DNA from 3 places in the Pseudarthrobacter sp. NPDC092202 genome. Region 3 is predicted to be linked to each of the others. Evidence: predicted binding sites of a transcription regulator. Region 3 holds the regulator's gene; each other region holds the start of a gene.
The links. The regulator HrcA, encoded in region 3, represses chaperone genes, less so after heat shock. The targets are predictions, from matches to a motif close to TTNGCACTCGNNNNNNNCGAGTGCNAA.

Region 1: a site for HrcA is predicted at 6,436-6,462, ahead of ACIQF4_RS01350 (FmdB family zinc ribbon protein). Genes of this name have one in related genera too.
Region 2: a site for HrcA is predicted at 6,484-6,510, ahead of groL (chaperonin GroEL). Genes of this name have one in related genera too.

What each region holds. Positions count from the first base shown of each region.
Region 1 covers NZ_JBIVRG010000001.1:269,520-279,764, forward strand. Annotated here, with positions in the region: gene guaA (glutamine-hydrolyzing GMP synthase) at 1-888, shown strand, start outside; gene ACIQF4_RS01340 (AAA family ATPase) at 1,019-5,227, shown strand; gene ACIQF4_RS01345 (RcpC/CpaB family pilus assembly protein) at 5,233-5,994, opposite strand; gene ACIQF4_RS01350 (FmdB family zinc ribbon protein) at 6,099-6,368, opposite strand; gene ACIQF4_RS01355 (5-formyltetrahydrofolate cyclo-ligase) at 6,494-7,117, opposite strand; gene galU (UTP--glucose-1-phosphate uridylyltransferase GalU) at 7,240-8,145, shown strand; gene ACIQF4_RS01365 (GNAT family protein) at 8,150-8,770, shown strand; gene ACIQF4_RS01370 (hypothetical protein) at 8,852-9,808, shown strand; tRNA gene ACIQF4_RS01375 (tRNA-Ala) at 9,937-10,009, shown strand; gene ACIQF4_RS01380 (YciI family protein) at 10,053-10,245, opposite strand, start outside.
Region 2 covers NZ_JBIVRG010000009.1:3,187-13,431, forward strand. Annotated here, with positions in the region: gene ACIQF4_RS13910 (peptidoglycan bridge formation glycyltransferase FemA/FemB family protein) at 1-367, shown strand, start outside; gene ACIQF4_RS13915 (threonine/serine exporter ThrE family protein) at 419-1,921, shown strand; gene ACIQF4_RS13920 (siderophore-interacting protein) at 1,936-2,775, opposite strand; gene ACIQF4_RS13925 (uracil-DNA glycosylase) at 2,790-3,560, opposite strand; gene ACIQF4_RS13930 (DUF3263 domain-containing protein) at 3,704-4,033, shown strand; gene ACIQF4_RS13935 (LytR C-terminal domain-containing protein) at 4,084-4,728, shown strand; gene ACIQF4_RS13940 (cold-shock protein) at 4,921-5,127, shown strand; gene ACIQF4_RS13945 (ABC transporter substrate-binding protein) at 5,124-6,398, shown strand; gene groL (chaperonin GroEL) at 6,687-8,321, shown strand; gene ACIQF4_RS13955 (ABC transporter substrate-binding protein) at 8,409-9,716, opposite strand; gene ACIQF4_RS13960 (RNase H family protein) at 9,925-10,245, shown strand, end outside.
Region 3 covers NZ_JBIVRG010000002.1:313,130-322,891, reverse strand. Annotated here, with positions in the region: gene lepA (translation elongation factor 4) at 139-1,992, shown strand; gene hemW (radical SAM family heme chaperone HemW) at 2,029-3,258, shown strand; gene ACIQF4_RS04865 (DUF4870 domain-containing protein) at 3,384-3,803, opposite strand; gene ACIQF4_RS04860 (DUF3097 domain-containing protein) at 3,956-4,801, opposite strand; gene hrcA (heat-inducible transcriptional repressor HrcA) at 4,978-5,991, shown strand; gene dnaJ (molecular chaperone DnaJ) at 6,073-7,200, shown strand; gene ACIQF4_RS04845 (16S rRNA (uracil(1498)-N(3))-methyltransferase) at 7,203-7,976, shown strand; gene ACIQF4_RS04840 (GerMN domain-containing protein) at 8,004-8,951, opposite strand; gene ACIQF4_RS04835 (PhoH family protein) at 9,322-9,762, shown strand, end outside.

The sequences.
Region 1 (10,245 bases), on a different contig from region 3:
GTGGACTCCGCCGTAGCGGCAGCGCTCGTCCAGCGCGCCGTCGGGGACCAGCTGACCTGTGTGTTCGTGGACCACGGCCTGCTGCGCGAGGGCGAAGCCGAGCAGGTTGAACGCGACTTCGTCGCAGCCACCGGCGTGAAGCTGTATGTCGCCAACGAACAGGAACGCTTCCTGTCCGCCCTGGCCGGGGTCAGCGATCCCGAAACCAAGCGCAAGATCATCGGCCGAGAGTTCATCCGCGCCTTCGAGGAAGCAGAACTGGCCATCATCGCCGAGGCTGCCGCCCACGGCGAGAAAATCAAGTTCCTGGTCCAGGGCACCCTCTACCCGGACGTCGTCGAATCCGGCGGCGGCGAGGGTGCAGCGAACATCAAGAGCCACCACAACGTGGGCGGCCTCCCCGAGGATCTGCAGTTCGAACTCGTCGAACCCCTGCGCGCACTCTTCAAGGATGAGGTCCGCGCTGTCGGAGCCCAGCTTGGCCTGCCGCAGGAAATCGTAGGCCGCCAGCCCTTCCCCGGGCCCGGCCTCGGCATCCGCATCGTCGGCGAGGTCACCAGGGAGCGGCTGGACCTGCTCCGTAAGGCCGACGCCATTGCCCGCGCCGAGCTCACCGCAGCCGGCCTGGACAACGAAGTCTGGCAGATGCCCGTGGTCCTGCTGGCGGATGTCCGCAGCGTGGGCGTCATGGGTGACGGCCGCACCTACGGCCACCCGATTGTGCTCCGTCCGGTCTCCTCCGAGGACGCCATGACCGCGGACTGGTCACGGCTCCCGTACGAGCTCCTCGCCAGGATCTCGAACCGGATCACCAACGAGGTGGAGGGCGTGAACCGCGTGGTGCTGGACGTCACCAGCAAGCCGCCGGGAACCATCGAGTGGGAATAGCATCCTGAGTGGCCGGCTTCCGTCAAGGGGGCCGGCCACTGGTGTTCCCGGGGCAAAAACCTCCGCAATTTAGGCCCATCACGTGTTGCGGTCTCTCAGTCCTGCCGTCTTAGCGGCTACGCTCGAACCTATGCCGGTATGGTCCAGGACGTCACGTGCAAACGCAGAAAAGAAGGCAGAAGTGTCAGTTGGTCAAGGCCACCCGGAGGGCTCCGAGGAGCTCCGCAAATGGCTGTCCGGGCTCAAACCCGTTACCGGGGCAGACACAATGCTGCGCTTCACCAAGACGCCTGAAGGTTCCATCGACCTGACGCACGCGCACCCTTCCGGCCTGGCCCAGCTGATGGCCGGCCGCAAGACGCGCCTCTCCACACTGATCCGGGACCGGCAACAGTACGTCGTCGCAGCCAGGGCCTCGCGGAACATCCGTTCCAAGATCTTCGAGCTGGCAAACGACCGCGGCATTGACGCCGGCTATCTCTCTGCCGGCACGGTCGTGTGGACATCGGCCGTGGGCGGCAAGCCGCAGCGCATCTCGGCCCCGGTCATGCTCACCGCCATCTCACTGACGGTCCGGCCCGGCGAGGACGACTACGAACTCCAACTGACGGAGCAGGCGCACATCAACCCGGCGCTGGTACGGCATCTGAAGAACATCCACGGGATTGTCTTCGATGTCAACGCCGTCACCCGGCTCGCCTACAGCACCGCCCGTTTCGATCCGCAGCCCGTCCTGGACCGGCTGGGCACCCTCATCAGGCCCATCCATGGCGCCGAGGCACAGCACAACCTGCTGGTCTCCACCTTCGCAGACCTCTCCGGCAACCTGGACGACCCCTGGATCAACGACTCCAACCCGATCATTTCCGCCCTGGCCACAGCAGGCGGTGGGGAAATGGTGGACGTGGAGCAGCCCAACCCTTCCCGCTTCCCTTCCCTGGACGCCAGGCATCCCAAGGACGAACTGCTCCTCCTGGACGCGGACACCGACCAGCAGTACGTCATTGATGCCGCCCGCGCCGGCGACTCCCTGGTAGTCAGCAGCCCGCCGGGTACCGGGCAGACGCAGACGGCCATCAACACCATCGGGGCACTGGTGGATGCCGGAAAGACCGTCCTGGTGGTGGGGGACCGCCGCGCAAGCCTGAACGAAGTCTCAGGCCAGCTGGAAGGCCTGGGCCTGGAATCCATCCTGTTCCAGCTGTCCGGAAACGTCACCGCCCAGCAGCTGAAGGCCCAGCTGGTCCGTGCGATTGTCCGCAACGAAAAGTCGCTCGAACCCCAGCTCGGAAACCTCCACAACACGCTGACCGAGCACCGCCACGCCCTGATGGACCATGTGGCCTCCCTGCATAACGTCCGCCAGCGGTGGGGGTGCTCGCCGTACCAGGCAATGCAGTCCCTGGCCGAACTGACCTCCATCCATCCCGCGCCGGCCACCACGGTGCGGCTGAAGCGGAGCGTCCTGGACAGCATCCGGGACCGTGACGAGCTCGCAGGCAGGCTCCGCCGCGCAGCGGAACTGGGCAGCTTCAGCAAGGCGTCCACCACCAGCCCCTGGCACGGCGCCCGGCTGCTTACGCGGAAGGAAACTGAGGAAGCCCAGGAGCTGGTCCGGTCCGTGGAAAAGAGCCTCCCTGCCCTTCGCGACCGCATGAAGGCGGTTGCCGAGCATGCGGAGATCCGGCTTGGTGCCTCCTTCGCCGAGTGGGGCGAGCAGTTGGAGCTCCTGGTGGCGGTCCGCGGAAGCCTGGACAAGTTCACCCCGGACATCTTCGACCGTCCGGTCACAGACCTCATTTCCGCAACGGCCCCCTCGTCCTGGCGCAAGGAACGCGGCATCGACATGACGTCCATGCAGCGCTCAAGGCTGCGCAGGGTGGCGAAGGAGTACGTCAGGCCGGGGGTCCACATCGCCGACCTCCACACGTCGCTGCTGCTGGTCCAGGAGCAGCGTGCGCTGTGGGCCGGCTACGCCACCACGCAACGGCATCCGGCCGTTCCATCGGGGCTGGCCGAAATGAACGCCATGTACAGGTCGCTGGACAGCGACCTTGCCCGCCTTGGCGACGCCCTCCGGCACACGGAGGCCGGCGGCTCGCTGACTACCGTGCGCTACGAGGAGCTCATGGAGCGGCTGGAACGGCTGGTGGCGGACACCGACACCCTGAAGACGCTGCCGGAACGCACCCTGCTGGTGGAGAACATGCGTGAGCACGGCCTGGGCGAGCTCCTGGCCGACCTCGCGGAGCGGGAAGTTCCGGCCGGCTCGGTTGCTGCCGAGCTTGAACTTGCCTGGTGGCAGTCCGCGCTGGAGGCAATGATCAGCGGCGACGACTACCTGGCAATGTCCGACGGCGACGCCCTCCGCAGGCTGGAGGCCGAGTACCGCCTGGCGGACAACGCGCACATCGCCAGCGGCGCCGCCCGTCTCCGCTGGGACCTCGCAGAGCGCTGGCGCAGCGCACTCGCCGCGCATCCCCGGCAGGCGGAGCTCCTCCGGAGCCTGCTCAAGGACGGACGCGTATCCCTGCCGTCGCTGACGGCCCAGGCGCCCGAATTGATCGGCACGCTGGTCCCGGTCTGGTCCGTGAGCCCGTACCTGATGACCGGCCTGCTGCCGGCGGAACAGCACTTCGACGCTGTGGTAATCCTGGACGCAGAGGCGACCTCACTCCAGGCTGTGCTGCCGTCCATCGCGCGCGCCAGGCAGGTCATCGCGTTCGGCGACGCCCGGATCGCCAGCCCCCGGACCTTCACGGTTGGCGTGGAACGGCTTGCCCCCGGCGAGTCGGCGCACCACCGCGTGGACAGTGCATTCACGGCACTGTCGCAGGTCCTTCCCGTGTGGCGGCTCAACTTTGTCTACCGCGCGGTGGACGAGGACCTTGTGCTGCAGCTCAGCAAGAACTTTTACGACGGCGGCCTGCGGCGGCTGCCGGAAGGCCAGTCCGCCACCGGGCTGGATCGGTCCCTCCTGGTTGAATACCTTCCGGACGGCACCGGGCTGCCAAGCGCCGACCACGAGGGCGTCGAATCAGTGGTGGCGGAAGTCAACCGCGTTGTCCAGCTGGTCTTCGAGCACGCACGCCTCCGCCCGCGCACCTCGCTGGCCGTGGTCACGGCCAGCCTCCGGCACGCGGCCCGGATCGGGGAATCCATCCGGCTTCAGCTGCCCAACTACCCCGGGCTGGCGGGTTTCTTCGGGGCCGGCCCCGAGTCCTTCCGGGTGGTCGACCTGGAACGGGCGCAGGGACTGGTGCGCGACCACGTCATCTTCTCGCCCGGTTTCGGCCGCACCCCGCACGGACGCGCCCTGCACAACTTCGGGCCGCTTTCCGCCGAGGGCGGCAGGGAGAAATTCGCCCTGGCCATGACGCGGGCACGCCGTTCCATGCACGTCCTCACCTGTTTCCGGCCGGAGGACCTGGACCACACCAGGCTGAGCCACGGCGCCGTGGACCTGTACGCGCTGCTGGACCGCGAAATTGCTGGAAATACTGATCTCGGGACACCAGCTTCGCGGGCCGCGGCAAGCGAGCAGGCGCTGGGGGCCGATCCCTTGGTGGCTGACCTCGGCGACCGCCTGCGTGCCCGCGGCGCGCGGGTGTGGCACCAGTACGACGGAGCCATCGACGTCGTTGCCGCCGCTGATCCCCTCAGTACCATGGGGCAGGAGCACGGGGACCTGCCGTGGCCTGTTGCCATCGAATCGGACGGCACGGAGCAGTACCGCACCATGAGCGTGCGGGAACGGAGCCGGTTGCGTCCCCAGCTGCTGGAGCGCCTGGGATGGCGCTACATGCCCCTGTGGACCATCGAAGTGTTTACCGACCCCTCTGCCTGCGCTGACAGGATCGCCGGATACCTGGGACTGGAGAAGATGGCCCTTTCCGGACGGACGGCCACTTCCGTCGCCTTCCTGGACGACGATGTGGACCAGGCGCTCAACGGAATCGACGCCGAGAGCCAGGGCGTGCGGGAGCGGCTGGCCGCGGCTGGCACTGACCAGGGTGGCTTCGTGCCGGCCCCTGAAAGCCTGCTTTCAGCGCCCACCGACGACCACCTGCCGGCCGGGGGCCAGGACATCAAGGAGGAGGGCAGCATGGCCCAGGAAAACGAAAACGACAACGCTCCGGACGCCGGGCAGCCCGCTGACACGGCAGGCGGTCCCAACCAGGACGGCCAACCCGGCACTGACTCCGGTACGTCCGCCCTGCCTGCGGAGCCCGCCGTGCCCAACAAAGCGGCCGAGGACGATCCCCGGGCCTGGGGCGACCGGGAAGACGACGACCACGACGCCTGGCTGAAGGAACAGAAGCCGCCGCACTGGGGCTGAGCGGCTTACGGCCCCACCAGGACGAAGAACAGCTTGCCTTGGGTGGAGGCGCCGGCGAGCCGGGCTGCCTGCTCTGCCGTGGCAGCCACCACTATCAGGCCTTCTGTTTCGGCAGTGCCCAGCCACTGTCCGGTCTGGCCGCCCTGGCCTGAGGTCCACAGCACGGGAACGCCGGAGGCCAGAATCTCTGGTGGTTCCTGCTGGTCGAAGCCGTTGGCTGAGGTGAGCACCACGTTCACCAGCTGCCCCGGGGAGACAAGCTGGATGGATGACGGGTCTGCCATGCGCAGGGGGACGGCTGCTGATCCCGGGGAGGTGCCCGTGAGGAGGCCCGGACCAAGAAGCTGGGCATCCGTGAGCAGCTGCCCCTTGCGCAGGGGCGCAGCGAGCTGCTTGCCTGCAGCCTCGCCCGGTTCCCTGAGGAATCCGCTGGCCAGCATGCCGGGCGGAACCTGTGCGGCGGCTAGGTCAGCCTCCGAGAGTGCGGCGCCGGCGGGGATGTCCCTTGCGGCGGCCAGCGCAGTCACCGTGTACACCGGGGCGGGGGTGAGCTGGTGCACCGTGATGGCGGCTGCGGCGCAGAGGAGCAGCGCGACAGCGAGTCGCCGGTTCCGGCTCAACCAGCCCGCGAAGCGTGCAGGAGGACGCCTGCGTGCATTCCGTTCCGGTCCGCGGAGGTTGCCGGCGCGGCGTCGCACCGGCTTCCGGAGGAGTCCGGTACGCGGCGCGCTTGGTGTTCTTGGGCTGGACTGGCGGGATGCAGGCATGTGCCTACGCTAAGGTCGCCGCAAAGTGTTGCGTCAGTAACCTTCGCGGGTATGTGGAAAACCTTGCGCGGCCGCCAAAGGGAGCCTTAGTTGAAGATCTTGGATCAGCTGGCAGCAGCGGCGGATGCCGAGGCGGCCGGTGCGGCCGCCGGTGCCGGCGTTGCTGCGGGAGCGGCCGAAACCGTGCTGCCCTTGGAGTCCCGGGAGTCCGTACGGTAGAAGCCGGAACCCTTGAAGACAACGCCCACGCTGTTGAACTTCTTGCGCAGGGCGCCCTGGCATTCGGGGCAGGACGTCAAAGAGCTGTCCGAGAACGACTGGACGATGTCAAAGGCATGGCCGCAATCCTTGCAGGCGTACGCATACGTTGGCACTGGTGCTCCTCCTCTTGGGCAAACGAGAGGTCCCGGACTGCTGCTTGGTGATCCAGCTGGATGTCCATTAGCAGTCGCAGGGCCTGAGTGCCAATTCTATCATTCTCCTGCGCCCGGTTTTCCGGTCAGGCAGCGTTTGCCAGGCCCCGGAAACCGGAGGGAAGCACGACGCCCGGGACGGGGCGGTCGAATTCCTCCACCGGAATGGCGCCGGCGGGCAGCAGTTCCCCGTCATAAAGAACCGCGGCAAGGGGAATGTCCTTCCCGGCGGACGCAAGATGGCCCAGGAACTTGTCGTAGTAGCCGCCGCCCTGGCCAACCCTGCTGCCTGCGAGGTCCACCGCCGTGGCAGGGATGAACAGCGCAGCTGCTTCACCGGCAACCTCAATTTCCTGGCGGGTCCCTACCGGTTCCAGGATGGGCGCGAACCTGCTGCGTGCGAGCTCGATACCCGGCGTCCAGAAAACCCATCCCAGCTCACGCCCTGGTTCGCAAACGGGGAGAAGGATCCTGTGGCCGCCGTCGTGAAGGGCTGCGATCAGTGGCAGCGTGGGCGGTTCCACTCCGACGCCCAGGTACACGCACACCGTGGCCGCATCAGCGGGGATCACCGAAGCCGCCCACGCGGCGCCGTGCTTTGCAAGGGCGGTGCCGGCGTCCTCCCGTTCCCGGGATGTCATCGCAGCCCGCCGGCGGCGGTGGGCCGCGCGGATCTGGTCTTTGGCTGCTTTCGTTTCCTCAAGCGTCACGTGCTTCCTCCATAACTGCCGTATGTCCGGCCGGTTGTTCGTGCAGTCCATCCGTCAGGCGTCCGCGGGTGTCGCGGGCCCGGTTGTTACTGAATGCTTGACGCTGACGTTAGATTAGTCCGGTGACTACCAGTAACCCGAGAGTTCGCAAAGCCGTCATTCCTGCCGCCGGACTCGGTACCAGGTTCCTGCCGGCAACAAAGGCGATGCCCAAGGAAATGCTCCCCGTCGTGGACAAGCCTGCCATCCAGTACGTGGTTGAAGAAGCCGTAAACGTTGGCCTCCACGACCTCCTCATGATTACCGGGCGCAACAAGCGGGCACTGGAAGACCACTTTGACCGGGTGCCGTCACTCGAATCCACCCTTGAGGGCAAGGGGGACACCGAAAAACTCGCGTCCGTCCAGGCCGCCAGCAAGCTGGGCGATATCCACTACGTCCGGCAGGGCGATCCGCACGGACTGGGCCACGCCGTGCTCCGCGCGAAGCAGCACGTTGGCCATGAAGCCTTTGCCGTTCTGCTGGGCGATGACCTCATCGATGCCCGCGACGAGCTGCTGGGCACCATGATCGACGTCCAGGCCGAAACGGGAGGGTCGGTTATTGCGCTCATCGAGGTGGAACCGTCCGAGATCAGTTCCTACGGCTGTGCTGATGTCCAGCCGATCGAAGGCGAGTCCTACGTGCGCGTTAACCGGCTGGTGGAGAAGCCTGAGGTTGACGAGGCGCCCTCCAACCTCGCGCTGATTGGCCGCTATGTCCTCCACCCTGCCGTCTTCGAAGTCCTCGAACGCACCGCCCCAGGGCGCGGCGATGAAATCCAGTTGACGGATGCGCTGCAGGAGCTGGCAACCGGCGAAGGCGAGGGATATGGGGTCTACGGCGTTGTGTTCCGCGGGCGCCGCTATGACACCGGGGACAAACTCAGCTACCTCAAGGCCTGCGTCCAGCTGGCCATCGACAGCGAGGACCTTGGGCCGGGCCTGCGGGAGTGGCTGCCGGGCTTCACCGCCGGCCTGTCCAAGTAGCGCCGTGCGCGCTGGTCCCATTTGGCCCGTAACGCTGGAATGCGGGGACTTGATCCTGCGGCCCATCCGGTACCGGGACAAGAAGGAGTGGACCGAGGTCAGGTCCCGCAACAGCCAATGGCTTGCGCCCTGGGAAGCTTCCAACCCGGATCCTGCGGGCGGCCTCCCGGACTACCGGCAGATGGTCCGCTCATTGAAGTCGCAGGCAGCGCAGGCAACGGCATTGCCGTTTGTCATCACCGAGCGCATTCCCACCGCCGGAAGTCCTGCCATCATTGGCCAGTTGACTGTTTCGTCGATCGTATGGGGATCAGCGATGATGGCCACCCTGGGCTACTGGGTGGACAAGGACCGTGCAGGCCGTGGAATCGCACCCACCGCCGTCGCCATGGTGACGGACCATTGCTTCCGCACCCTTGGCCTGCACAGGATGGAAATTAACATCAGGCCGGAAAACGGACCGAGCCTGCGGGTGGTGGAAAAGCTGGGCTTCCGTGACGAGGGGTACCGGCCCCGCTACCTGCATATCAACGGCGAATGGGCTGACCACCGGTCGTTTGCGCTGACCGCAGAGGAAGTCCCGAACGGGCTGCTCAGGCCCTGGCTCGCCTCGCGGGCGTCATAAATCCATTGATTTGCCGGCTGCGCCACGACACACCGCAGCTAATGCTGCCGCAGCGGACAGGATGCTCATACGGTTTTGAGTGTGGACTTCCCCCTTAGCAGCTCAGTGATCCTTGTGGTTGCCGTCGTGCTCTGGATTGTGTGGGTTGCGCCCTACGTCCTCCGGAACCGCAGGCACCAGTTCCAGCCCGCCGGTGAGTTTACGGCGGACTCCGCAGCAGATGAAACACTGGAACCGCCAGCCGCTTTGGTATTGAACGTCGCCGCCCAGCAGGAGAAAGCCATGGACACCAGGAAGAGTGCCGGACCCGCGACCGCCACTGCAGGCTCCCCATCCGGAGGTACGTTCCGTATCCGCTACGGACGCACCGGCGTTGCCTTGGTGGGGCTGCTGTCGCTGCTTACCGCGTTCGTTTCCGGTGTGCTTTCGCTCTTTGGGCTGGGCACTCCTGTGCTTCCCCTGACCTGCCTGGCGCTCACCGCCGGGTCCGTCGTCCTCCTGCGCTGGCTGGCCGTCCGTGACAGGAGGGCAAAAGTCAACGCAGCTTTTCGGGCCGCCATGTCCGCTCCGGCCAGCAAGGGACGCCCGCAGTCCGAAGCCGTGGCCAGCGTCCCCCCAAAGCCGCAGGCAGCACCGGCAAAAAAGGACAACCCCCTTTTTGACGCCCAGGCACACGAGCCCCGGGTCAAGCCGCTGACTGCCATGGAACTGCGCGAGGCCGCACTGGCTGTCGCGGTTGCCGCAGGCGATTCAAGCGCGGCCAAGGCCAGTTCCACGGCCACCCGAACTGCCCCCACCACCTGGGAGCCGGTGGAGGTGCCCAAGCCTGTTTACGTTGAGGCAGCCAAGGCCGAGCGCCCGGCGCCTGAGCCGCTGGAGCTCCCGGAGGCCCCGAAGGCCGCGGGCAAGCCGTCCCTCAAGCAGGGCGTTGCCGCCGCGCCGCCTGCGGCCCCGGCATCCGCAGAAGGCCAGGAACTGTCCAAGGCGCAGAGTGCCCTCAGCAACCTCGACGACGTCCTGCAGCGCCGCCGCGCCTGACGGTTTGTTGCCCTGCATGCCTATCCCGCGGAACACGCTGCGGGGTTCGGGGCTGGAGTTTGGCATTAAGCCGGGAAAATTTGTAGCCTAGGGTCACCGGTGCCGCTCCTCCAGGAACGGATCCATCCGGGGCTATAGCTCAGTTGGTAGAGCGCTTCGTTCGCATCGAAGAGGTCAGGAGTTCGAATCTCCTTAGCTCCACAAAATACTGCTCAAGCAGGGGCATGACCTGGAGCCCGGTTCGTCAAGTGGCCAAATGATCACTGGGGCCGCCCTGGAACTCCCGCACCTCCACGGGGAGCATGGTGGCATTCGCCAGTTTCTTCCCCCACTCGAGCGCGGAAGCCAGATCACGAGCCAGGATGATGGAGAGCCCACCGAGGTGCTCGTTCCCCTGGAAGTAGGGGCCTTGTGTGATGGTCACTTGGCCGGCCCTG
Region 2 (10,245 bases), on a different contig from region 3:
CACCGTGGCCGCCATCCACTTCGTCTGCTACGGCGACGAGGTGGTCTGCGTCATCGGCGGCACCGTGCAGGACTACATCTACTTCAACGGCGCCACGTCGCTGTACTGGGGAATGATGCTGCACGCCCTTGAGAAGGGCTACCCGCGATACAACTTCTACGGCACGTTCGGCATCTCCGGCCAGGACGAGGAAGGCCACGGCGGCTACGAGTTCAAGAAGGGCTTCGGCGGGGAAGTGGTCCAGCTCGTGGGCGACTTTGTGATGCCCGTCCGCCCGGCCGTGTTCCGTGCCCACAAGCTTGCCCGCGCGGCAGCAGGCGCCGCCCGCCTCCTGCTGGGCAAACTGCCCCTGCGGCGCTCCGCCTGACGCGCTCCGCGGGACACGCACTGCACATCACCATCACGGGAGGAGGGACCCATGACCGACCGGCCTGACCATCCCGGCGGCGGATCACCGAAAGCAACGCCGCGCACCGACGGCCTGCCCAAAACCGAGCCGCTGACTCCCTCCCAAGTACGGCAGAACGCAGCTGCGAGAAGGATGCTGCGGCGCCTGGTCCAGGGTGAGAACCCGCCCACGGCTCCCATGAGCATCGTGGACAGGCTCACCGGCAGCCCCTACGCAAACCCCATGATCCAGGTTGGCGGCGTGGACACGTCCGCCCGGAAGACCCTGGATTTTGCGCTGCACCTGGCCGAGACCATGTTCCGCTACGGTGCAGGAGCGCTCGAGGTTGAAACCAGCATCATTGCCGTCACGGCGGCGCTGGGCCTGAAGAACATCGAAGTGGACATCACCAACCAGTCGGTGGGCATCAACTACGCCCCCAAGGACCAGACGCCCATCGCGCTGCTGCGGGTGGTCCGGTCCTGGACCAACAACTATGCGGGCCTCGCGAAGGTCCATCAGCTGGTGACGGACATCGTTGCCGGGGGAGTGGGGCGCGATGAAGCGATCCGCAGGCTTGACGAGGCAATCACGAGCCCCAAGCCTTTCCCCCGGTGGATGGTGACGGCCGCGTTTGGGATTTTTGCCGCAGCGTTCGTAGCCGTGCTGGGCGGCGGGCCGGTGTCCTCCGTCATAGCGTTCGCCGTCAACATCGGAGTGAGCCTGCTGGCCCGCCAGCTGGGCCGGTGGCGGGTGCCGGACTTCTTCACCACCGCCAGCTGTTCCTTCGCCGTCACCCTGCTTGCCCTGCTCCTGTGGCAGTTTGGGCTGACAACCTCGCCAGCCATCGTGGTGGTGGGGGGAATCCTGCTGCTCCTGCCCACGGGCCGGTTGGTCTCCTCGGTGCAGGACGCCATCAACGGTTTCCCTGTAACCGCAGCGGGGCGGTTCCTTTCCACGCTTCTGACCTTTGGTGCGCTCGTGGCGGGCATCGCGGTCGCTTTTGTGGCGGGCCAGCTGACGGGCATGCAGGGCATCGATGTGACGCAGACCTTCCCGCCGGCCTACGACCTGTGGGTCCTGGTAATTCTTGTGGCAGTGGCGGTGATGGCCATCGGTGTCACGGAACAGACCACCTGGCAGCTCCTGCTTCCCACGGCGGCAGTGGGGGTCGCAGGTTACCTCGTCCTGTTGGGCGGCGGCCTGCTGGGCATCGGCGACCGGTTCTCGCCGGCCCTGGCTGCCGTGGCGATCGGCCTGCTGGCCCGGGTGGTCGCCTTGCGGATGGGCGCACCCCAGTTGGTGGTAGCAGTGCCCGCGGCACTGATCCTGCTGCCCGGCCTGACCATCTTCCGGTCGATGTATGTGCTGACCATCGAGGAGGCCGAGATCCTGCTCGGCGCCGGCGGGATGCTCAACGCCGGCGCCATAGTCCTGGGGACTGCCGGCGGGATCGTGCTGGGGGATACCTTGGCGAGGCCGCTGACCCGCAGCCTGGCCAGCAACGAGCGCCGGCGGGCCCGCCGCCGCTGACCGGGCCCGGCTGCCTAGATTTGCCCTACGGGCAGTTTCTTCTCTGCCTGGAAAGCGTCCTCAACGCGGCCCTTGGCCCAGTACCCGGACAGGGACACCTGCTTGCGTTCCAGGCCGCGCTGGACGAAAAAGACATCGCGGAGCGCCTTCATGTACCCCCGCTCGCCGTGGGCAAAAACGTCCACTCTGCCGGCGGGCCAGTCAGCGGCGGCGACGGCCTGCACCAGGAGGCTGCTTTCGCCTGCCGGAACGCCACGGCGGAAGAGCCAGTGCAGTTCCAGTCCGGCCGGGGCGGCAATCGGTTGGATGTCGGCCTCGGAATCAACCTCGAGGAAAGCGGCGCCGGCCGCTTCCGCCGGGAGGGATTCGATGCAGGCGGCAATGGCCGGCAGGGCTGCCTCGTCACCGGCGAACAGGTACCAGTCAGCTTCGGGGTCCGGGTTGTACGCCCCGCCCGGGCCGGTAAAGGTCAGGGTGTCTCCCGGCTGGGCCCTCGCCGCCCAGGGCCCCGCCAGCCCTTCGTCGCCGTGGACCACAAAGTCGATGGCAAGTTCCTGTGCCCCGGTATCCACCCAGCGAAGGGTGTAGGTGCGCGTAAAAGGCCATTGTTCCCGGGGCATGGTCTCGCGGATGCTCCACAGATCAAGGGGGACGGGGTACTGGACACCTGGCTGCGGGAAGACAATCTTGACGTAACGGTCAACAAAGCCGTTGTTGACGAAATCGGCAAAACCGTCGCCGCCCGCAACAATCCGCACCATATGCGGCGCCAGTTGTTCGCGGCGCACCACCGTGAGGTTGACCTGGGGGCGGCTTTTCTTGCTGGCGCTGGTGGCGGCGGGAACAATGCTCATAAGGCAAGCCTAAGCTAGGGTACTGCCGGGAGCTCCCAGGTTACGCCGGCTGCCCCCTGCTCCCGCAGGAGCGCGTTGACGCGGCTGAAGGGTCGGGAACCAAAGAAACCCCGTGAAGCCGACAACGGGCTGGGGTGCGCGCTGGACACCGAGGGGACGCCAGGCAGCAGCGGGCGGACGCTCTCGGCGTCCTTCCCCCACAGGACCGCGACCAGAGGCAGGGGTGACCCGTCCGGTGCCCGCCGCGCGCCCAATGCCTGCACTGCCGCCGTCGTAATTTCTTCCCAGCCCTTCCGCCGGTGGGACCCTGCCGACCCTGCACGGACCGTCATCACGCGGTTCAGGAGCAGTACCCCCTGGCCGGCCCACGCAGACAGGTCGCCGTGCACCCTCGGCGGGATTCCCAGGTCTGCCTCGAGCTCGCGGTAAATGTTCGCGAGGCTCCGGGGAATGGGCCGGACGTGCGGATCCACGGAGAAGGACAGCCCCACTGGGTGCCCCGGCGTGGGGTACGGGTCCTGTCCCACAATCAGCACCTTCACCTCCGCAAGGGGCTGGCGGAAGGCTCGCAGGACGTTCGACGGCGCCGGGAGGACCTGGTGCCCGGCTGCTACTTCATCGGCGGCGAACCGAAGAACGGCGCGCAGTCCGGCGTCCACGTCCGAGAGTGCCGCGGCCCAGTCCGGTGCCATCAGCTCTGCCAGCGGAAGCCGGGCCTGGGCGGCGAAGCCCGTGGTGCCGGTCGGTTCCTGCTCCAGCTCAAACAAGGCGTCGGATTCAAACATCAGTCCATTCTTGCAGGCGGCAGGAGGCGCCGGCTGTGCCTGCGCCTCCTGCGCGGCTCAGCTACAGCGCAAATGACAATGGTGTTGTTCGTCCGTAGCATGGGGGTCAGACATTTACGTAAACCAGCTAAGGAGAGTGCGCCGTGGCGGAGCCAGCTCGGGAGCACCTGCCGGAGCAGGAACAACGGAACACCCTGTTGGCAGACTTCACGCTGCGGGAGTCGCCGCTGAGCGAGCGGGAGCAGCAGATGCTTGCCTTGGAGCGGCAGTGGTGGAAGTATGCCGGCGCCAAGGAACAGGCGATCCGGGAACTGTTCGACCTGTCCGCCACGCACTATTACCAGCTCCTCAACGCCCTGATCGACACCGAGGATGCGCTGGCGCATGACCCCATGCTGGTCAAGAGATTGCGTAGACTACGTACGTCGCGTCACCGTGCACGCACTGCACGCCGCCTGGGGTCCGACGCTTAAGACGCTCACGCTGAATCCTCAGCAGCTACACACAAGGATGTCTCTTTCCCATGACCAAATACGCCCGCGATGAATTCGACAAGGTTCCGCAGACCGCATCGCGACAAGGTGTACACCGGACAGCATCTGCTCCGCGCCGGGTCCGTCTGTGGCCCATCCTGACCGCAGGGGTTGTTGCGCTGGCCATCGGCGTGGTTTCCTTCCTGATCCTGCCTAAGCTTGGGTTCGACGGTCCTGCCACCCAGGCGGCGTCGAGCCTGGAAGCAGCGCCGCTGGCCGAAACCGGTCCGACCCCGTCCGCTGCGCCGGCCACGTCAGCAAGTCCCTCCATCGAGCCGGAGCCTTCGTCCTCTTCCGAACCGGATGCAGCGGGCAACGAGACTCCGTCCAGCCCACAGCCCACCATTCAAACGGCAGTGGTGGACAAAACCCAGGCCGTGGCCGTGTACAACGCTGCGGGAATTGCCGGGCTGGCAAGCCGTGTGGGGGGAACCGTGCAGTCGGACGGCTGGACGCTGGGCCAGGTAGGCAACTGGGCAGGGGCGCCGCAGCAGGGCTCCGTCATCTTCTACGCGGGAGCAGCGCAGGAGGCCAGTGCGCAAGCTCTCGCTGAACTCCTGGGCGTTCCGGCCGTAGTGGAGAGCGCCGAATTCCAGGTTCCCCTGGTGGTGGTTCTCGGCCCCGGATACCAGTAGCGCCGGGCTTCCCAACAAACACTTACGTCACATCCTCCCCCGCCAGGGCCAGGGGTTACGCCTGAATAACGTTTGCCGCCGGCCATGCAGTGCCCCGGCGCTGCCGGTGCGCATTGGCTAAAGTGAATTCCGGGCTTCGAGTCACGGCGGCACCGGCGGAACACCCCGCACCTAACGGAAAGAGTGGTCATCATGGCACGAGGAACCGTCAAATGGTTCAACGCGGAAAAAGGCTACGGCTTCATCACCGTTGACGGCTCCGGGGACGACATCTTTGTCCACTGGTCCGCCATCCAGGGTGAGGGCTACCGTGCGCTGGATGAAGGCCAGCGTGTGGAACTTGAAGTCGGCGAAGGCGAGAAAGGCCCGCAGGCCGAAAGCGTCCGGCCGGCCGAGTGAAGCACCCGTTTTCTTCCGCTGCCGCCATCCGCCCGTTGTTCGCCGCAGCCCTCTGCGGCACGCTGGCCCTGACCGCCTGCTCCGGAGTGACTGGAAATGCGCGCACGGAGCCGGCGGAGGCCTCGGGGGACGGCACGCTAAGGGTTGGCCTGATCCTGGACAACGCCGGTGCCAACGGCTTTCTGAACGGTCCCCAACGGGCGGCCGCCAAGCTCGCCGTCAAGGAGATCAACGCCGCCGGCGGGCACAAGGGCCGTCAGGTGGAACTCCTGCCTGTTGAAGCCGGCGTGGACACAGCGTCCCAGGCGCAGGCGCTGGTCCAGGCCAAGGCGGATGTAGTCATCGGCCCCACGGACTCCAGCCATGCCGCTGCGGCCGTCGATATCCTCTCCAGGGCGCGGACTCCGCTGATCTCCCCTGCCAACACCGCGGCCGCGCTCAGCAGCATTGCCAGCGGCGGATACTACTTCCGGACGGCCGCCGCCGACGTCGCGCAGGGACCCGTGCTGGCCAAGCTCGCCAAGGACGCCGGAGCCGCCACTATCTCGGTGGTATACCAGGAAGGTGCCTACGGCGGCGATGTCTCCGCGGCCGTCTCCGCGTCCGCTGAGCAGGCGGGACTGGATGTGCTGGCAGAAGTTGGATTCACGCCGGGCGAAGCGGGGGCTGCCGCGGCCGCAATCCGCGAGGCGCAACCGGACGCCGTCGTCCTGATAGCCCGTGACGGCGCCCAGGGCGCCCTGGCTGAGCTGAACAACGCAGCCCTCGCGGGTTCGAGGCTTATTCTGAGCGACGGCGCCTTCAGCCGGTATGGCTCGAGGCTGGGAACCAAAGCCATGGACGGTGCACGGGCGGTAGTCCCGGGGCAGCTTCCCTCAGCAGAGTTCCAGGACAGGCTGCTGGGTATCGATCCGGCCCTGAAAGACGTGTCCTTCGCGGCCGAGACGTACGACGCCGTGACCCTTGCCGCGCTCGCGGCGGCAAGGGCTGAGGATGATGCCGGGCGTTCAATCGCTGCAGCGCTGATCGCAGTGTCAGGCGGCACCGCCGACAGCCCGGACGCAGCCGGAACGGCGCCCTGCACCAGCTACAAAGACTGCCTGGAAGGCAAGGCATCCGGTGCGGACATCAATTACGACGGCGAATCAGGCCCTGTCGCGTTCGATGCCAACGGTGACATCACCTCAGCCACCTTCACGGTGTTCACGTATGGCGCCGACAACATTCCCACGGCCACCGGCGTAGAAACGGCAGGCCGCGCCGCCGGCTGATCGCCCTCGGCGAAGACGCCCCCGCCAGGGCGATTTGCACTGCTTATTCGCTTGCACTCTCACGTGGGGAGTGCTAATTATTGAGTTAGCACTCTGACGTACCGACTGCTAAGCAAAGCGTGGCTTCGGCCAGCGGCGCCGGCACCGGTCGAGGAGCGAAGAAACACCTAACTGGAGTGAGACCCTCACCCGAAGGCATACAGAGGCCGCCGGCAAACGGGTCGTCCGTCGCGGGCACTGCAGCGAAGGTTCATTCTTAACGACTGTCCCGAAAGGACTACTGCCGTTATGGCCAAGATCATTGCATTTGATGAAGAGGCACGCCGCGGCCTTGAGCGGGGCCTGAACATCCTCGCCGACGCCGTTAAGGTCACCCTCGGCCCGCGTGGACGCAACGTCGTCCTCGAAAAGAAGTGGGGCGCCCCCACGATCACCAACGATGGTGTTTCCATCGCCAAGGAGATCGAGCTGGACGATCCTTACGAGAAGATCGGCGCCGAGCTGGTCAAGGAAGTTGCCAAGAAGACTGACGACGTTGCTGGCGACGGCACCACCACGGCTACCGTGCTGGCACAGGCCCTGGTCAAGGAAGGCCTGCGCAACGTTGCCGCCGGCGCCGACCCGCTGTCCCTCAAGCGCGGCATCGAGAAGGCCGTTGACGCCGTCACCGCCGAACTGCTGAACTCCGCCAAGGAAATCGAAACCAAGGAAGAGATCGCAGCAACCGCCTCCATCTCCGCCGGTGACGACGAAATTGGTGCGCTGATCGCCGAAGCCCTGGACAAGGTGGGCAAGGAAGGCGTCATCACGGTCGAGGAGTCCAACACCTTCGGCCTGGAGCTCGAGCTCACCGAAGGCATGCGCTTCGACAAGGGCTACATCTCCGCCTACTTCGTCACGGACACTGAGCGCCAGGAAACGGTCCTCGAGGATCCGTACATCCTGATCGTCAACTCCAAGATCTCCAACGTCAAGGAACTGGTTGCTGTCCTGGAAAAGGTCATGCAGTCCAACAAGCCGCTGCTGATCATCGCTGAGGACATCGAGGGCGAGGCCCTGGCCACCCTGATCGTCAACAAGATCCGCGGCACCTTCAAGTCCGTCGCCGTCAAGGCTCCGGGCTTCGGCGACCGCCGCAAGGCACAGCTTGCCGACATCGCCGTCCTCACCGGCGGCCAGGTCATTTCCGAGGAAGTGGGCCTCAAGCTGGAGAACGCCGGCCTGGAACTCCTGGGCCAGGCCCGCAAGGTTGTTGTCACCAAGGACGAGACCACCATCGTCGAAGGTGCCGGCGACGCCGACCAGATCGCAGGCCGCGTGTCCCAGATCCGCGCCGAGATCGAGAACTCGGACTCGGACTACGACCGCGAGAAGCTGCAGGAACGCCTGGCCAAGCTGGCCGGCGGCGTTGCAGTCATCAAGGCCGGTGCTGCCACCGAGGTTGAGCTCAAGGAACGCAAGCACCGCATCGAGGACGCAGTCCGCAATGCCAAGGCTGCAGTTGAAGAAGGCATTGTTGCCGGTGGCGGCGTGGCCCTGATCCAGGCCGGAGCCAAGGCATTCGCCAACCTTCAGCTGTCCGGCGACGAAGCAACCGGGGCGAACATCGTCCGCGTTGCCATCGACGCTCCGCTGAAGCAGATCGCCTTCAACGCAGGCCTCGAGCCGGGCGTGGTTGTGGACAAGGTCCGCGGCCTGCCCGCAGGCCACGGCCTGAACGCAGCAACCGGCGAGTACGTCGACCTGCTGGCTGCCGGCGTCAACGATCCCGTCAAGGTAACCCGCTCTGCCCTGCAGAACGCGGCTTCCATCGCCGGCCTGTTCCTCACCACCGAAGCAGTGGTGGCTGACAAGCCCGAGAAGAACGCTGCCCCCGCAGGCGGAGACGACATGGGCGGCATGGGCGGCATGGGCGGCTTCTAAGCCTTCCATGCCGGGACCTGTCCCGCTGCACACAAATGCGGCCCCCTCTCCGGAGGGGGCCGCATTTGTGTTTACCGCGGGCTGTTACTACTTGGCGCTGGCCAGCATCCCTTCAACTTCCTTCTTGAAGGCTTCAGCTGCGGCCTGGGGGGTAAGGCGGTCATAGAGGACCTCATCGGTGTAGCGCTTGATGACGTTCTGCACGCTGCCTGCGCCCACCGGCGGGACCGGTGGCGCCTCCTTGATATCGGGGGCAATGTCCTTCAGGAAACCCACCACCGTGGTATCGGCAGGCTTCAGGGACGGCGTGATGCTTTCAACGATGTCCGTGTTGGTAGGCACGCCGCGGTCCGTCATCAGGATTGCCCCGGCCTCCGGGCTGTTGGCCAGGTAGTTGATGAAGGTGGAAGCGGCTTCCGGATGCTTGGAGCGTGACGAGGCGGACCAGAACATGGTGGGCTTGTAGTACATCCCGTTCTCAGCCGCTGAACCGTCGATGCTGGGTGCCCGGAGCATCTTGATACTGCTCCCGGTGGTGGATTCGAGGGATCCGAGCTGGTTGGTCCACCACCACGCCATGCCCACCCTGTTGGTGCCGAAGAGGCTTTCCTCGAGCCCGGCGCCGGAGTCTTCTGTGGCCACCGTGGCCGGTGGGCTCGCCTTGGAATCGCGCTGTTCCTTCAGCCGCTCCCAGAAGGATGCTGCGGTGGCGGTATCGAAGTCGAGCTTGCCGTCCTGGGAATACAGGTTTTCCCCATGCTGGCGCAGCCAGATGATCAGGTCTGCTTCATTGCTGCCGTACGCGGCGCCGTAGTTCTTGCCGTCTCCGGCGGCGCTGATCTTCGAGGCTGTTTCCATGAAGTCGTCCCACGTCCAGGTGGTGTCATCCGGGATGGGAACATTCGCAGCTTCGAAAACCTTGGTGTTGGCCATGATGACGTAGGCGTTCTGGCCGGTGCTCAGTCCGTACTGGGCGCCGTCATACTGGCCCGAGGCCAGTGCTTCCTTGTCAAGTTTCGAAGTATCGATGCCTTCCTGCTTGGACAGGTCAAGGAGCGCCCCGCGCCCGCCGTATTCCGCGATGTACTTCTGGTCCATCTGGATGACGTCCGGTGCATCGTTGGCAGCAGTCTTGGTGGCCAGCTTGTCCCAGTAGCTGCCCCACTCGCCGGGCTCGGACTCAATCTTGATGTTTGGGTGTTCCGCCTCGAAGGTGTCGATCACCTTTTCGGTCTGGGCGTTGAGGTACTCGTTTCCCCACCAGGCAAACCTGAGGGTTACTTCCTCGTTGCTCTCCGAGCCTGAGGAGGTGCCGCAGCCTGTGGCGAGGAGGGAAAGCGCAACTGCTGCTGCGCCGAGCTGGAATTTCCTCCGGCTGAGGGTTGGGATCGTCATTGATGTGCCTTCCTGGTGCTGAGGGCGCTTCCCGTCGGCTGCCGCTGCATCTGTGTACATCGGGCGAATGAGAAAACGCTTTCTCGTTTCAATACAGCGATTCTGCCTGTCCCGCTCCGTCCGCGTCAAGTACTTTTGGTAACCGCTTTCCAGGCGATGACAGGGGGCCGGTCTCCGGTTTGTCATGGCCGTCTGGCAGGATGGACCGGTGACGATAACTGCAGCGGCTGACGGCTCGGCCTTGGGAAACCCCGGTCCGGCCGGCTGGGCCTGGTATGTGAATGACGACTGCTGGCGTGCGGGCGGGTGGCCCCATGGGACAAACAACCAGGGCGAACTGATGGCGGTCCTGGACCTGTTGCGCGCCACGGCCCACCTTCCCCAGGAGGACCTTCACATCCTGTGTGACAGCCAGTACGTCATCAATTCGATTACCAAGTGGATGCCGGGGTGGAAGCGGAAGGGCTGGCGCAAAGCCGACGGCAAGCCGGTCCTCAATGTGGACCTCCTCAAGGAACTGGACCGGGAG
Region 3 (9,762 bases):
GGCGGCTACTCCGTCCAGGATGCGGTGTGGCAGCTTCCGACGTGGGACACTGGAGGTTGAAAATGTGCGGCCTGTCCGCGGGCCGCCCACGGCGGGCCCGGCGGTGGCCGTGTGAATGCCAAGAGTAAGGACCCCTGCGTGTCTCCCATGGCCCGCACCGCACCGGTGCCCGCCGCGACAGATCCGGCCATTATTCGGAATTTCTGTATCATCGCGCACATTGACCACGGTAAGTCCACCCTGGCCGACCGGATGCTGCAGTTCACCGGCGTGGTCCAGTCCCGTGACATGAAGGCCCAGTACCTGGACCGGATGGACATCGAGCGCGAACGCGGCATCACCATCAAATCCCAGGCGGTCCGTATGCCGTGGGAACTGGACGGCACCAGCTACGCGCTGAACATGATCGACACGCCCGGCCACGTTGACTTCACCTATGAGGTCTCCCGCTCACTCGCCGCGTGTGAAGGAGCCATCCTCCTGGTGGACGCTGCGCAGGGTATCGAGGCCCAGACCCTCGCCAACCTGTACCTGGCGATGGAGAACAACCTCACCATCATCCCGGTCCTGAACAAGATCGACCTTCCGGCAGCGCAGCCGGAGAAGTACGCGGCGGAGCTGGCCAGCCTGATCGGCGGCGAACCTGAGGACGTCCTGCGCGTTTCCGGCAAAACCGGCATGGGCGTCGAGGCGCTGCTGGACAAGATTGTCCGCGACCTGCCGGCGCCCCAGGGTGACGCCAATGCCCCTGCACGAGCCATGATCTTTGACTCCGTCTATGACACTTACCGCGGCGTGGTGACCTACGTCCGGGTGGTGGACGGCATGCTGCACCCCCGTGAACGCATCCAGATGATGTCCACCCGGGCCACCCACGAACTCCTCGAAATCGGTGTGAGCTCACCGGAACCCACACCCTCCAAGGGCCTGGGCGTTGGCGAAGTGGGCTACCTCATCACGGGTGTGAAGGACGTCCGCCTGTCCAAGGTGGGCGATACCGTCACCAACATGGCCAAGCCTGCCGCAGACTCCCTTCCGGGTTACGCGGATGCCAAGCCCATGGTGTTCTCCGGCCTCTATCCGCTGGATGGCACGGACTACCCGGTGCTGCGCGATGCGCTGGAGAAGCTGATGCTCAACGACGCCGCCCTGGTGTACGAGCCCGAGACGTCTGCCGCGCTGGGCTTTGGTTTCCGTGTCGGCTTCCTGGGCCTGCTCCACCTTGAAATCACACGTGAGCGGCTCGAGCGTGAGTACAACCTGGACCTGATCTCCACTGCACCGAACGTGGAATACGAGGTGACGCTGGAGGACAAGAAGGTGGTCCACGTGACCAACCCCAGCGAATACCCCTCCGGCAAGATCTCCGAGGTCCGCGAGCCCATGGTGTCCGCCACCATCCTGGCTCCAAACGAATTCGTCGGCGCAATCATGGAGCTGTGCCAGAGCCGCCGCGGCGTGATGGGCGGCATGGACTACCTTTCAGAGGACCGCGTGGAAATCCGGTACCGCCTGCCGCTGGCCGAGATCGTGTTCGACTTCTTCGACATCCTGAAGTCCAAGACCCGCGGTTACGGCTCCCTGGACTGGAAGGCCGACGGCGACCAGGTGGCCGACCTTGTGAAGGTGGACATCATGCTCCAGGGCGAACAGGTTGACGCCTTCTCCGCCATCACCCACCGGGACAAGGCCTACGCGTACGGCGTCATGATGACCACCAAGCTGCGCGAGCTTATTCCGCGCCAGCAGTTCGAGGTGCCCATCCAGGCGGCCATTGGTTCCAGGATCATCGCCCGCGAAAGCATCCGCGCCATCCGCAAGGACGTCCTGGCCAAGTGCTACGGCGGTGACATCTCCCGTAAGCGGAAACTGCTGGAAAAGCAGAAGGAAGGCAAGAAGCGCATGAAGATGGTGGGGCGCGTCGAGGTCCCCCAGGAAGCCTTCATCGCTGCGCTCACCACCGACGAGTCCAAGGACAAGGCCAGGAAGTAGTGGTTACAGCAGCCGGTACCGCCGGAGGCCCCTGCAGTGCCTAGCGTTCTTCCCCTTGGCGACCCGGCGCCGTCGGACGGTCTGCTGCCCCAGCAGGCAGCCGATGGTGCGGCGGAGCGGGCGTTCGGACTTTATGTACACATTCCGTTCTGCGCTGTCCGCTGCGGGTACTGCGATTTCAACACCTATACCGCCACCGAACTTGGCGGCGGTGCCTCCCAGGACGCCTATGCCGCCACCGCGGCCTCGGAAGTGTCCCTGGCAGCCAGGGTCCTCACGGAATCAGGCCTGCCCGCGCGGCCGCTCAGCACGGTGTTCTTCGGGGGCGGCACGCCAACCCTGCTTCCTGCGGAGGACCTGGCCCTGATCCTGGGACGCGCCATCGACCAGTGGGGGATCGAGGAGGGCGCCGAGGTCACCACGGAGGCGAACCCGGACTCCGTCACCCCCGAGTCCCTTGCCATCCTCAAGGATGCCGGCTTCACCCGGATCTCGTTCGGGATGCAGTCAGCCGTTCCCCACGTCCTCAAGGTCCTGGACAGGACCCACACGCCCAGCCGTGTGCCGCAGGTTGTGCAGTGGGCCCGCGACGCCGGACTGGCCGTCAGCCTGGACCTCATCTATGGCACGCCCGGGGAGTCCCTGGCGGACTGGCGGTACTCGCTCGAGACGGCACTTTCCTACCAGCCGGACCACATCAGCGCCTACGCGCTGATCATCGAGGACGGAACGAAGCTTGCCGCCCAGATCCGCCGTGGTGAAGTCCCCGGGATCGACGACGACGACCACGCCGACAAGTACGAGCTCGCCGATGAGCTGATCACCAAGGCCGGCCTGGGCTGGTACGAGGTCAGCAACTGGGCGCGCACGCCCGGACAGGCCTGCCGCCACAACCTGGCATACTGGCGCGGCGACGACTGGTGGGGGATTGGGCCGGGGGCCCACTCGCATGTGGGCGGTGTCCGGTGGTGGAACGTCAAGCACCCCACTGCCTACGCGGGACGCCTGGCGCAGGGAGCCTCACCCGCGGCAGGCAGGGAAACCCTGGATTCGGCATCACGGAACATGGAGCGCGTGATGCTCGAGGTCCGCCTGCAATCCGGCCTCAAGATCCCTTCGCTCAGCGCCGCAGGACGGCGCGAGGTGGCCGGGCTCATCGCGGAGGAACTGATTGATCCCGCCGCCGCCTTCGCAGGCCGGCTGGTCCTCACGCTGAAAGGCCGGCTGTTGGCTGACGCCGTGGTGCGCCGGGTCCTGCCGGACTAGCGGTTTCAAGCTGGGCCCAGGCCGCGAGGGCCCCGGCACGAGCTTGCGAGTGCTGGGAGCCGGAGGGTGGGCCCACGCGGGCGAGGGCCCCGGCACGAACTTGCGAGTGCTGGGAGCCGGAGGGACTACTTAATCCAGCGCAGGTTGTATTGGTAGCGGTGCGGCTGTCCCTTGTTCACATGGATGCCGGCCGCCACGGAGTAACAGGTCAGGGCAATCCAGATGAGGGTGGCAATCACGGCGAAGATGTTGCCGATCACCGGAACGAACACCAGGATGTTCGCCACTACGGCGGCGATGGTGGGAGGCAGGCTGAAGTTCAGCGCTTCCTTGGACTCCTGCGCCGTGAAAGGGCCCCTGTCCCGGAAAATGAGGTAGATCAGCAGAGCAGGAACGCAACCAAGGATTCCGCCAAAGTGCGCCATGGTGGCCCACTGCCGGTCTTCGCTGGCTGTCAGGGGCAGCGCATTCGCCGGAACGCCATGGTATTCCGAACGGCCCTGGCCGCCCTGGGTGTCCCTGTGATCGCGTGCGTTTTCTGCCACAGTCTGTTCCTTCTAAAAGTGCAATGGTGCTGGCTAAGAATGCATATCGGTTGAGGCGGACTGCAAATGACGCAGATCCGCAGTACCAAGAATACTGGCTGGAGGCGCGGATGCTGCTCCAGGGCTTTACGCACGGCGGCGCGGCGGTCCCGTCAGGGAACCGTCAGGAAGTCGATGACTTCCTCCACCCTCCCGAGCAGGGAGGCTTCCAGGTCCGCGTAGGTGCGAACGGCACCCAGCAACTTCTGCCACCCAAGCCCAATATCCTCCTTGGTGGCGTGGGGCCAGCCGAACGCGGCAAGGATCCCGGTCTTCCAGTCCTGCCCGCGCGGCACCACCGGCCATTTTTCGATGCCCAGCACGGCAGGCCGGATCGCCTGCCAGACGTCCACGTAGGGGTGGCCTACGATCAGCACGTTCCCGGCAGCCCCTGGTGAGGCCATCACGGCGTCTGCAATGCGGGACTCTTTGGAGTCGGGCACCAGGTGGTCCACCAGGACGCCCAGCCGCCGGCCCGGACCGGGCCTGAAGTCGGCCACTGCCGCGGCAAGGTCGTCGATGCCATGGAGGGGTTCGACGACGATGCCTTCCACCCGAAGGTCGTCTCCCCAGACCTTTTCCACCAGTTCGGCGTCGTGCTTTCCCTCCACCCAGATTCGGCTCGCCTTGGCGACCTGCGCACGCTGGCCGGCCACCCGGACCGAACCTGATGCCGTCCTGCCTGTGGCGGCGGGGGCCTGCCGCGGCGCCGGGGGAAGGAGCTTGATGGCCTGGCCTTCGAGGAGGAAGCCGAAGCCCAGGCGGAAAGACCTGGATTTGCCGCGCCTGTCTTCCAGCGCCACCACATGCATGCCCCCGGACTTCTCCACGCGGGTCACGGCGCCCACCCAGCCGGACTGGACGTCCTCCAGCACCATTCCCCGTTCAACAGGAACTTCGGGCAGTTGAGCCTTTGACGGAGCGGACATGTCCTGGGGGCCCCAGTTCTGGTACTGCATGATTCACTCCGCCTAGCGCTCGATCACAGGGTCCGGAATTTCGCCCGGAGCGGTACCAATGCTAGCAACGGGGAGAGGCATAATAGACTGTTAGCACTTGGGCATGTCGAGTGCTAAACGATGAGCGGCACAGCGCGGGCGGCGCGGCCGCCCCGAATCCTGGATGGAGGTGGAGTGTGAGCGAGCCACGCAAACTTGAAGTACTCCGTGCCATCGTGGAGGACTACGTCCACTCCCGCGAGCCCGTGGGGTCCAAAGCCCTGGTGGAGCGCCACCATCTCGGTGTGTCCAGCGCAACCATCAGGAACGACATGGCGGCCCTGGAGGAAGAGGGCCTGATTACGGCTCCGCACACCAGCGCCGGCCGGATCCCCACCGACAAGGGCTACCGGCTGTTCGTCGACCAGATCTCCGCCGTGAAGCCGCTGTCCCAGGCGGAGCGCCGCGCCATCCAGTCCCTGCTGGAAGGTTCGGATGACCTGGACGACGTCCTGGACCGGACCGTCCGGCTCCTGTCGCAGCTCACCAACCAGGTTGCAGTGGTCCAGTACCCGCACCTGAGCAGGGCACTGGTCCGGCATATCGAATTCGTCCTCCTGGCCCCGCGGAAGGTGCTGGTGGTGTTAATCGCCAACAGCGGCAAGGTGGAGCAGCGTGTTATCGACGTCGGGCAGGACCTGGGGGACGAAGGCCTGGCGGGCCTGAGGGCGCGCTTCCTTGGATCGCTTGCCGGTACACCGCTGAGCCAGCTGGCCCAGTCCCTGCCGGCGGTGGTGGCCACGGCCGCCCCGGGGCAGCGGCAGGCGGCCCAGGCCCTCGCGATCGGCCTTGAGGCGCTGGCACAGAGCAGCCGCGAGGAACGCATGGTCATGGCGGGAACAGCCAATTTGGCGAGGTCCAACGTGGACTTCCCGCTCAGCATCGGCCCGGTGCTCGAAGCTCTTGAGGAGCAGGTTGTTATGCTCCGCCTGCTGAGCGAGATGGCGCAGGACCACCGCGGGGTGGCTGTCAGCATCGGCCGTGAGAATCCCTATGACGGACTGGCCGAGGCATCGGTTGTAGCCACGGGGTACGGGCCGGACAGCGCAGCGAAAATCGGCGTGCTCGGACCAACACGCATGGACTATCCCACCACCATGGCTGCCGTCAGGGCAGTTGCCCGCTACCTTTCCCGGATCCTGGGCCCCTGAGGCCCATCCGGGGCCACTGGACACCCACAGCATTTCCAGCAGTCCGACTGCAGGCAGTACAACAAGGAAGAGATACGAACTTTGAGCAGCCACTACGACGTCCTTGGAGTCTCACCGGAGGCCACGGGAGAAGAGATCAAGAAGGCCTACCGCAAGCTGGCACGCACCCTGCACCCGGATGTCAACCCGGGTGAGGATGCGTCGGACCGCTTTAAGGCTGTGACCCACGCCTATGAAGTCCTGTCCGATCCGCAGAAACGCCGGGTGTATGACACCACGGGCAACGAAAACGGTACGGACAACGGCTTCGGCGGAGGCAGCTACGCCGGCCAGGGATTCGCGTTCCAGGACATCTTTGACACCTTCTTTGGCGCCGGCGGTTCCACCGGCCCGGCGTCCCGCGTGCGGCGCGGGCAGGATGCCCTCATCAGCGTCCGGATCGAATTGCGTGACGCTGTCTTCGGTGTCAACAAGAAGCTTGAGGTGGACACTGCCGTCACGTGCCCAACCTGTGAGGGTTCCTGCTGCCAGCCCGGCAGCCATCCTGAACGCTGCGACATCTGTGGCGGCAGCGGCCAGGTACAGCGCGCCGTCCGGTCCATCCTGGGGCAGGTCATGACCGCGGCTCCTTGTGGAACCTGTGAGGGCTTCGGCACCGTCATCAAGGACCCGTGCAACGAATGCAGCGGGCAGGGGCGCATCCGCAGCCGCCGTTCGCTGACCATCAAGGTTCCCGCCGGCGTAGCCACCGGAACACGCATCCAGCTCTCCGGCCAAGGGGAGGCAGGCCCGGCCGGCGGGCCTTCCGGTGACCTGTACGTTGAAATCCGCGTCAACAACGACGCCACCTACGTCCGCGACAATGACGATCTCCACGCCACCCTGCACATCCCGATGACGGCCGCCGCCCTGGGCACCGAAGTGAGCCTGGAAACGTTCGACGGGCCACAGGAGATCGACGTCAAGCCCGGCACCCAGTCCGGTGAAATCATTACGCTTCGCGGACTTGGCGTGACCCACCTGCGCGGTTACGGCCGTGGCGACCTCAAGGTCCACCTGCAGGTTGAAACGCCCGCCAAGCTTGATGCCGCGCAGGAAGAGCTCCTGCGCCAGCTGGCCCAAATGCGCGGTGAGCAGATCACCGAGGGCAAGCTTGCGGCCAGCGGCGGCATGTTCGCCAAGCTCCGGGACCGGCTCGGTAACCTGTAGCGGTGAGCAACCCTGTCTTCTTCACCCCGCCCGGGTCCCTTGACCACATGACGGCGGGGCAGGCCTTTGTCCTCGAGGGGACCGAGGCGCGGCACGCCGTCACGGTCAAGCGGCTCGCCCCGGGCGAGCCCGTCGACATTGTTGACGGGGCGGGTACGCGGATGAGCGGACGGGTGCTTTCGGCGTCGCCCGCCGCCCTCGAGGTGGAGTGCACCGCCATTGGGCTGGAGGAACGGCCGGCCACAAGGCTGGTCCTGGTGCAGGCCCTGGCCAAGGGCGACAGGGATGAGCTCGCCATTGAAACGGCCACCGAACTGGGTATCGACGCCGTCATACCCTGGCAGTCTGAGCGGTCCATCGTGCGGTGGAAGGGCGACCGGGCAGCCAAGGCCCACGCGAAGTGGCAGTCAGTGGTGGCGGCAGCAGCCAAGCAGGCGCGCCGCGCGTGGGTCCCCGAGGTGCGGCCCGCCGTCGACACTGCCGCCTTGGCTGGACTGGTGGAGGCCGCAGGGCTGGCCATTATCCTCCATGAGGATGCCGTGCGCCCACTGCGCACCGTACTGGAAACCTGGCAGGGCCGGGAGGGAACGGAACCCCGCGAAGTCCTGCTGATCGCCGGGCCGGAAGGCGGCATCAGCCCCAGGGAAGTAACAAGGCTCTGCGGCAAGGGCGCCCTCACCGCCCTGCTGGGGCACCATGTCCTGCGCTCCTCAACCGCCGGACCGGCCGCCGTTGTGCTTGCCAGCGACGTCCTGGGCCGCTGGACCGCGCCCTGAACCTGCCGGCGTATCCCGGACGGGCAACTACCGGACCTTGAAAGCCCGCGAGTCCTCATTCTGGTCCGGCTGATCGCCGGCGCCGGCCTGGGCCACCTTCAGTTCATAGTCGCCGGCCGGCAGGGTGAGGGCAAGCGTAAACAGCCCTGCCTGGCCCGGCTCCGCGGCCGCCGTCGTCTCCCCGGTCAGGAACGGCACCTTGGTGCCGTCCTCTTCCGCCCGCAGGATCTGCCACCGGAGCTTCCCCCCGGGAAGCGTGCTGCGCCCGGTGATCTTGACACTCCCGGCAGCAACTTCTGTGTTTTCCTGCGGGTCGATGATCCAGACAGGGGCCACCATGCCGGCGGCCCTGGTCATCAGCTCACCCAGCTGGATGTGGCCGAAAGCAACGTAGTCGGTATGCCCGTCCACCAGGATCCGCACCCGGATCTGCTGCCCGGAATCGATAAGCCCTGAACTCGCCGCAGCCGCGGTGGCCGTGTACACAAGCTGCTGGACAGCGCGGCCGGCCATGTCGGCGTCGAGGTTGCTGTTGAAAGCGTCCTCCGAGACATCCACGGTGATCACGTCCTTGCCCGAGATGGACGTGGCCAGCTGGCCCGGGCTCTGCCATGGGGTAAAGAAATCCGGATCAAGGGGCTTGTCCGACATCATCGCCCGCAAGGCCCGCGTCACCGGGTTCTCCTGTTCGGGCACATCCCGAAATTCACGGTAAAGGAACACGCTGCTGTTGCTCCGGCCAATCCAGTAGACAGGCGCTTTGTTGGACGACTGCGTGGTCTCCAGCGGCGCGCTCGTGGAAGGCGCGGTCCCGGTCGCGGCGGGAGCGGAGCCCAGCGCGCTGGTGGGTGAGGGACTTGGCTCGGCCAGGCAACCCGCCAGGAGCGGGGCCGCCATCAGAACCACTGCCAGGACGCCAGGGCGCACAGTGCCGCCAGGTCGTCCTGCCCTGCGGGGCGCAGCAGATTCCGGCACGTTTGTTGCCTGTCCTTTCATGAATGGCGGGCCGCTCCCCAAGCGGCAGATCCAGCACTGGCTGGATTTCCAGCATGGCACAGGGCCTGGAGCTGAAGGGCCGAATACGGGCCTCCCGGTGGAACTGCAACGGGAACGATATGAGGCCGATATGAAGTTGATACCTAATGGCCGAACCAAAAGGCCCTGCCGTGTTGCCGGAGGCCGCCTGCCATTTCCCTTTCAGTCGTTGATGCCGTCCTGGCGTAAGATGGAGGGATCGCTGGTCAAGGCGCAACCGGTACATCGTCCAAGTACAACGTCTCCGGCCGCCGGCAGCGGGAATTGTTCCGGAGACTTTGAGGGGATCACGGGCCTGCGGGCCATCACTATGACTGAATCAGCGAATGGCAAGCGCCGGCTCAACACGGGAGAAGGCGCTGCGGGGGAATTTCCCCATACCCTCCCCGGCAGCCGTACCGAGGTAGTCCTTTTCGACAACTCCGACCAAATGGTGCAGTCCCTTGGCAGCCACGATGAGGCCCTGCGGTACATCGAGGAACAGTTCCCGGACGTCAACTTCCATGTCCGCGGCAATGAGCTCTCCATCACCGGGCCTGCCAGCGACGTGCCCCGCATCATGCGGCTCCTCCACGAGGTCCGCGGCCTCGTGGCCCGCGGCACTGTGATCAGCCCGGCGGTGCTGCAGCAGCTTGTAGCGCTGCTCCGCACGCAGTCCCTGCAGAATCCCGTGGACGTGCTGACCCACGACATCCTGTCGAGCCGCGGAAAAACCATCCGCCCGAAGACGCTGAACCAAAAAACGTATGTT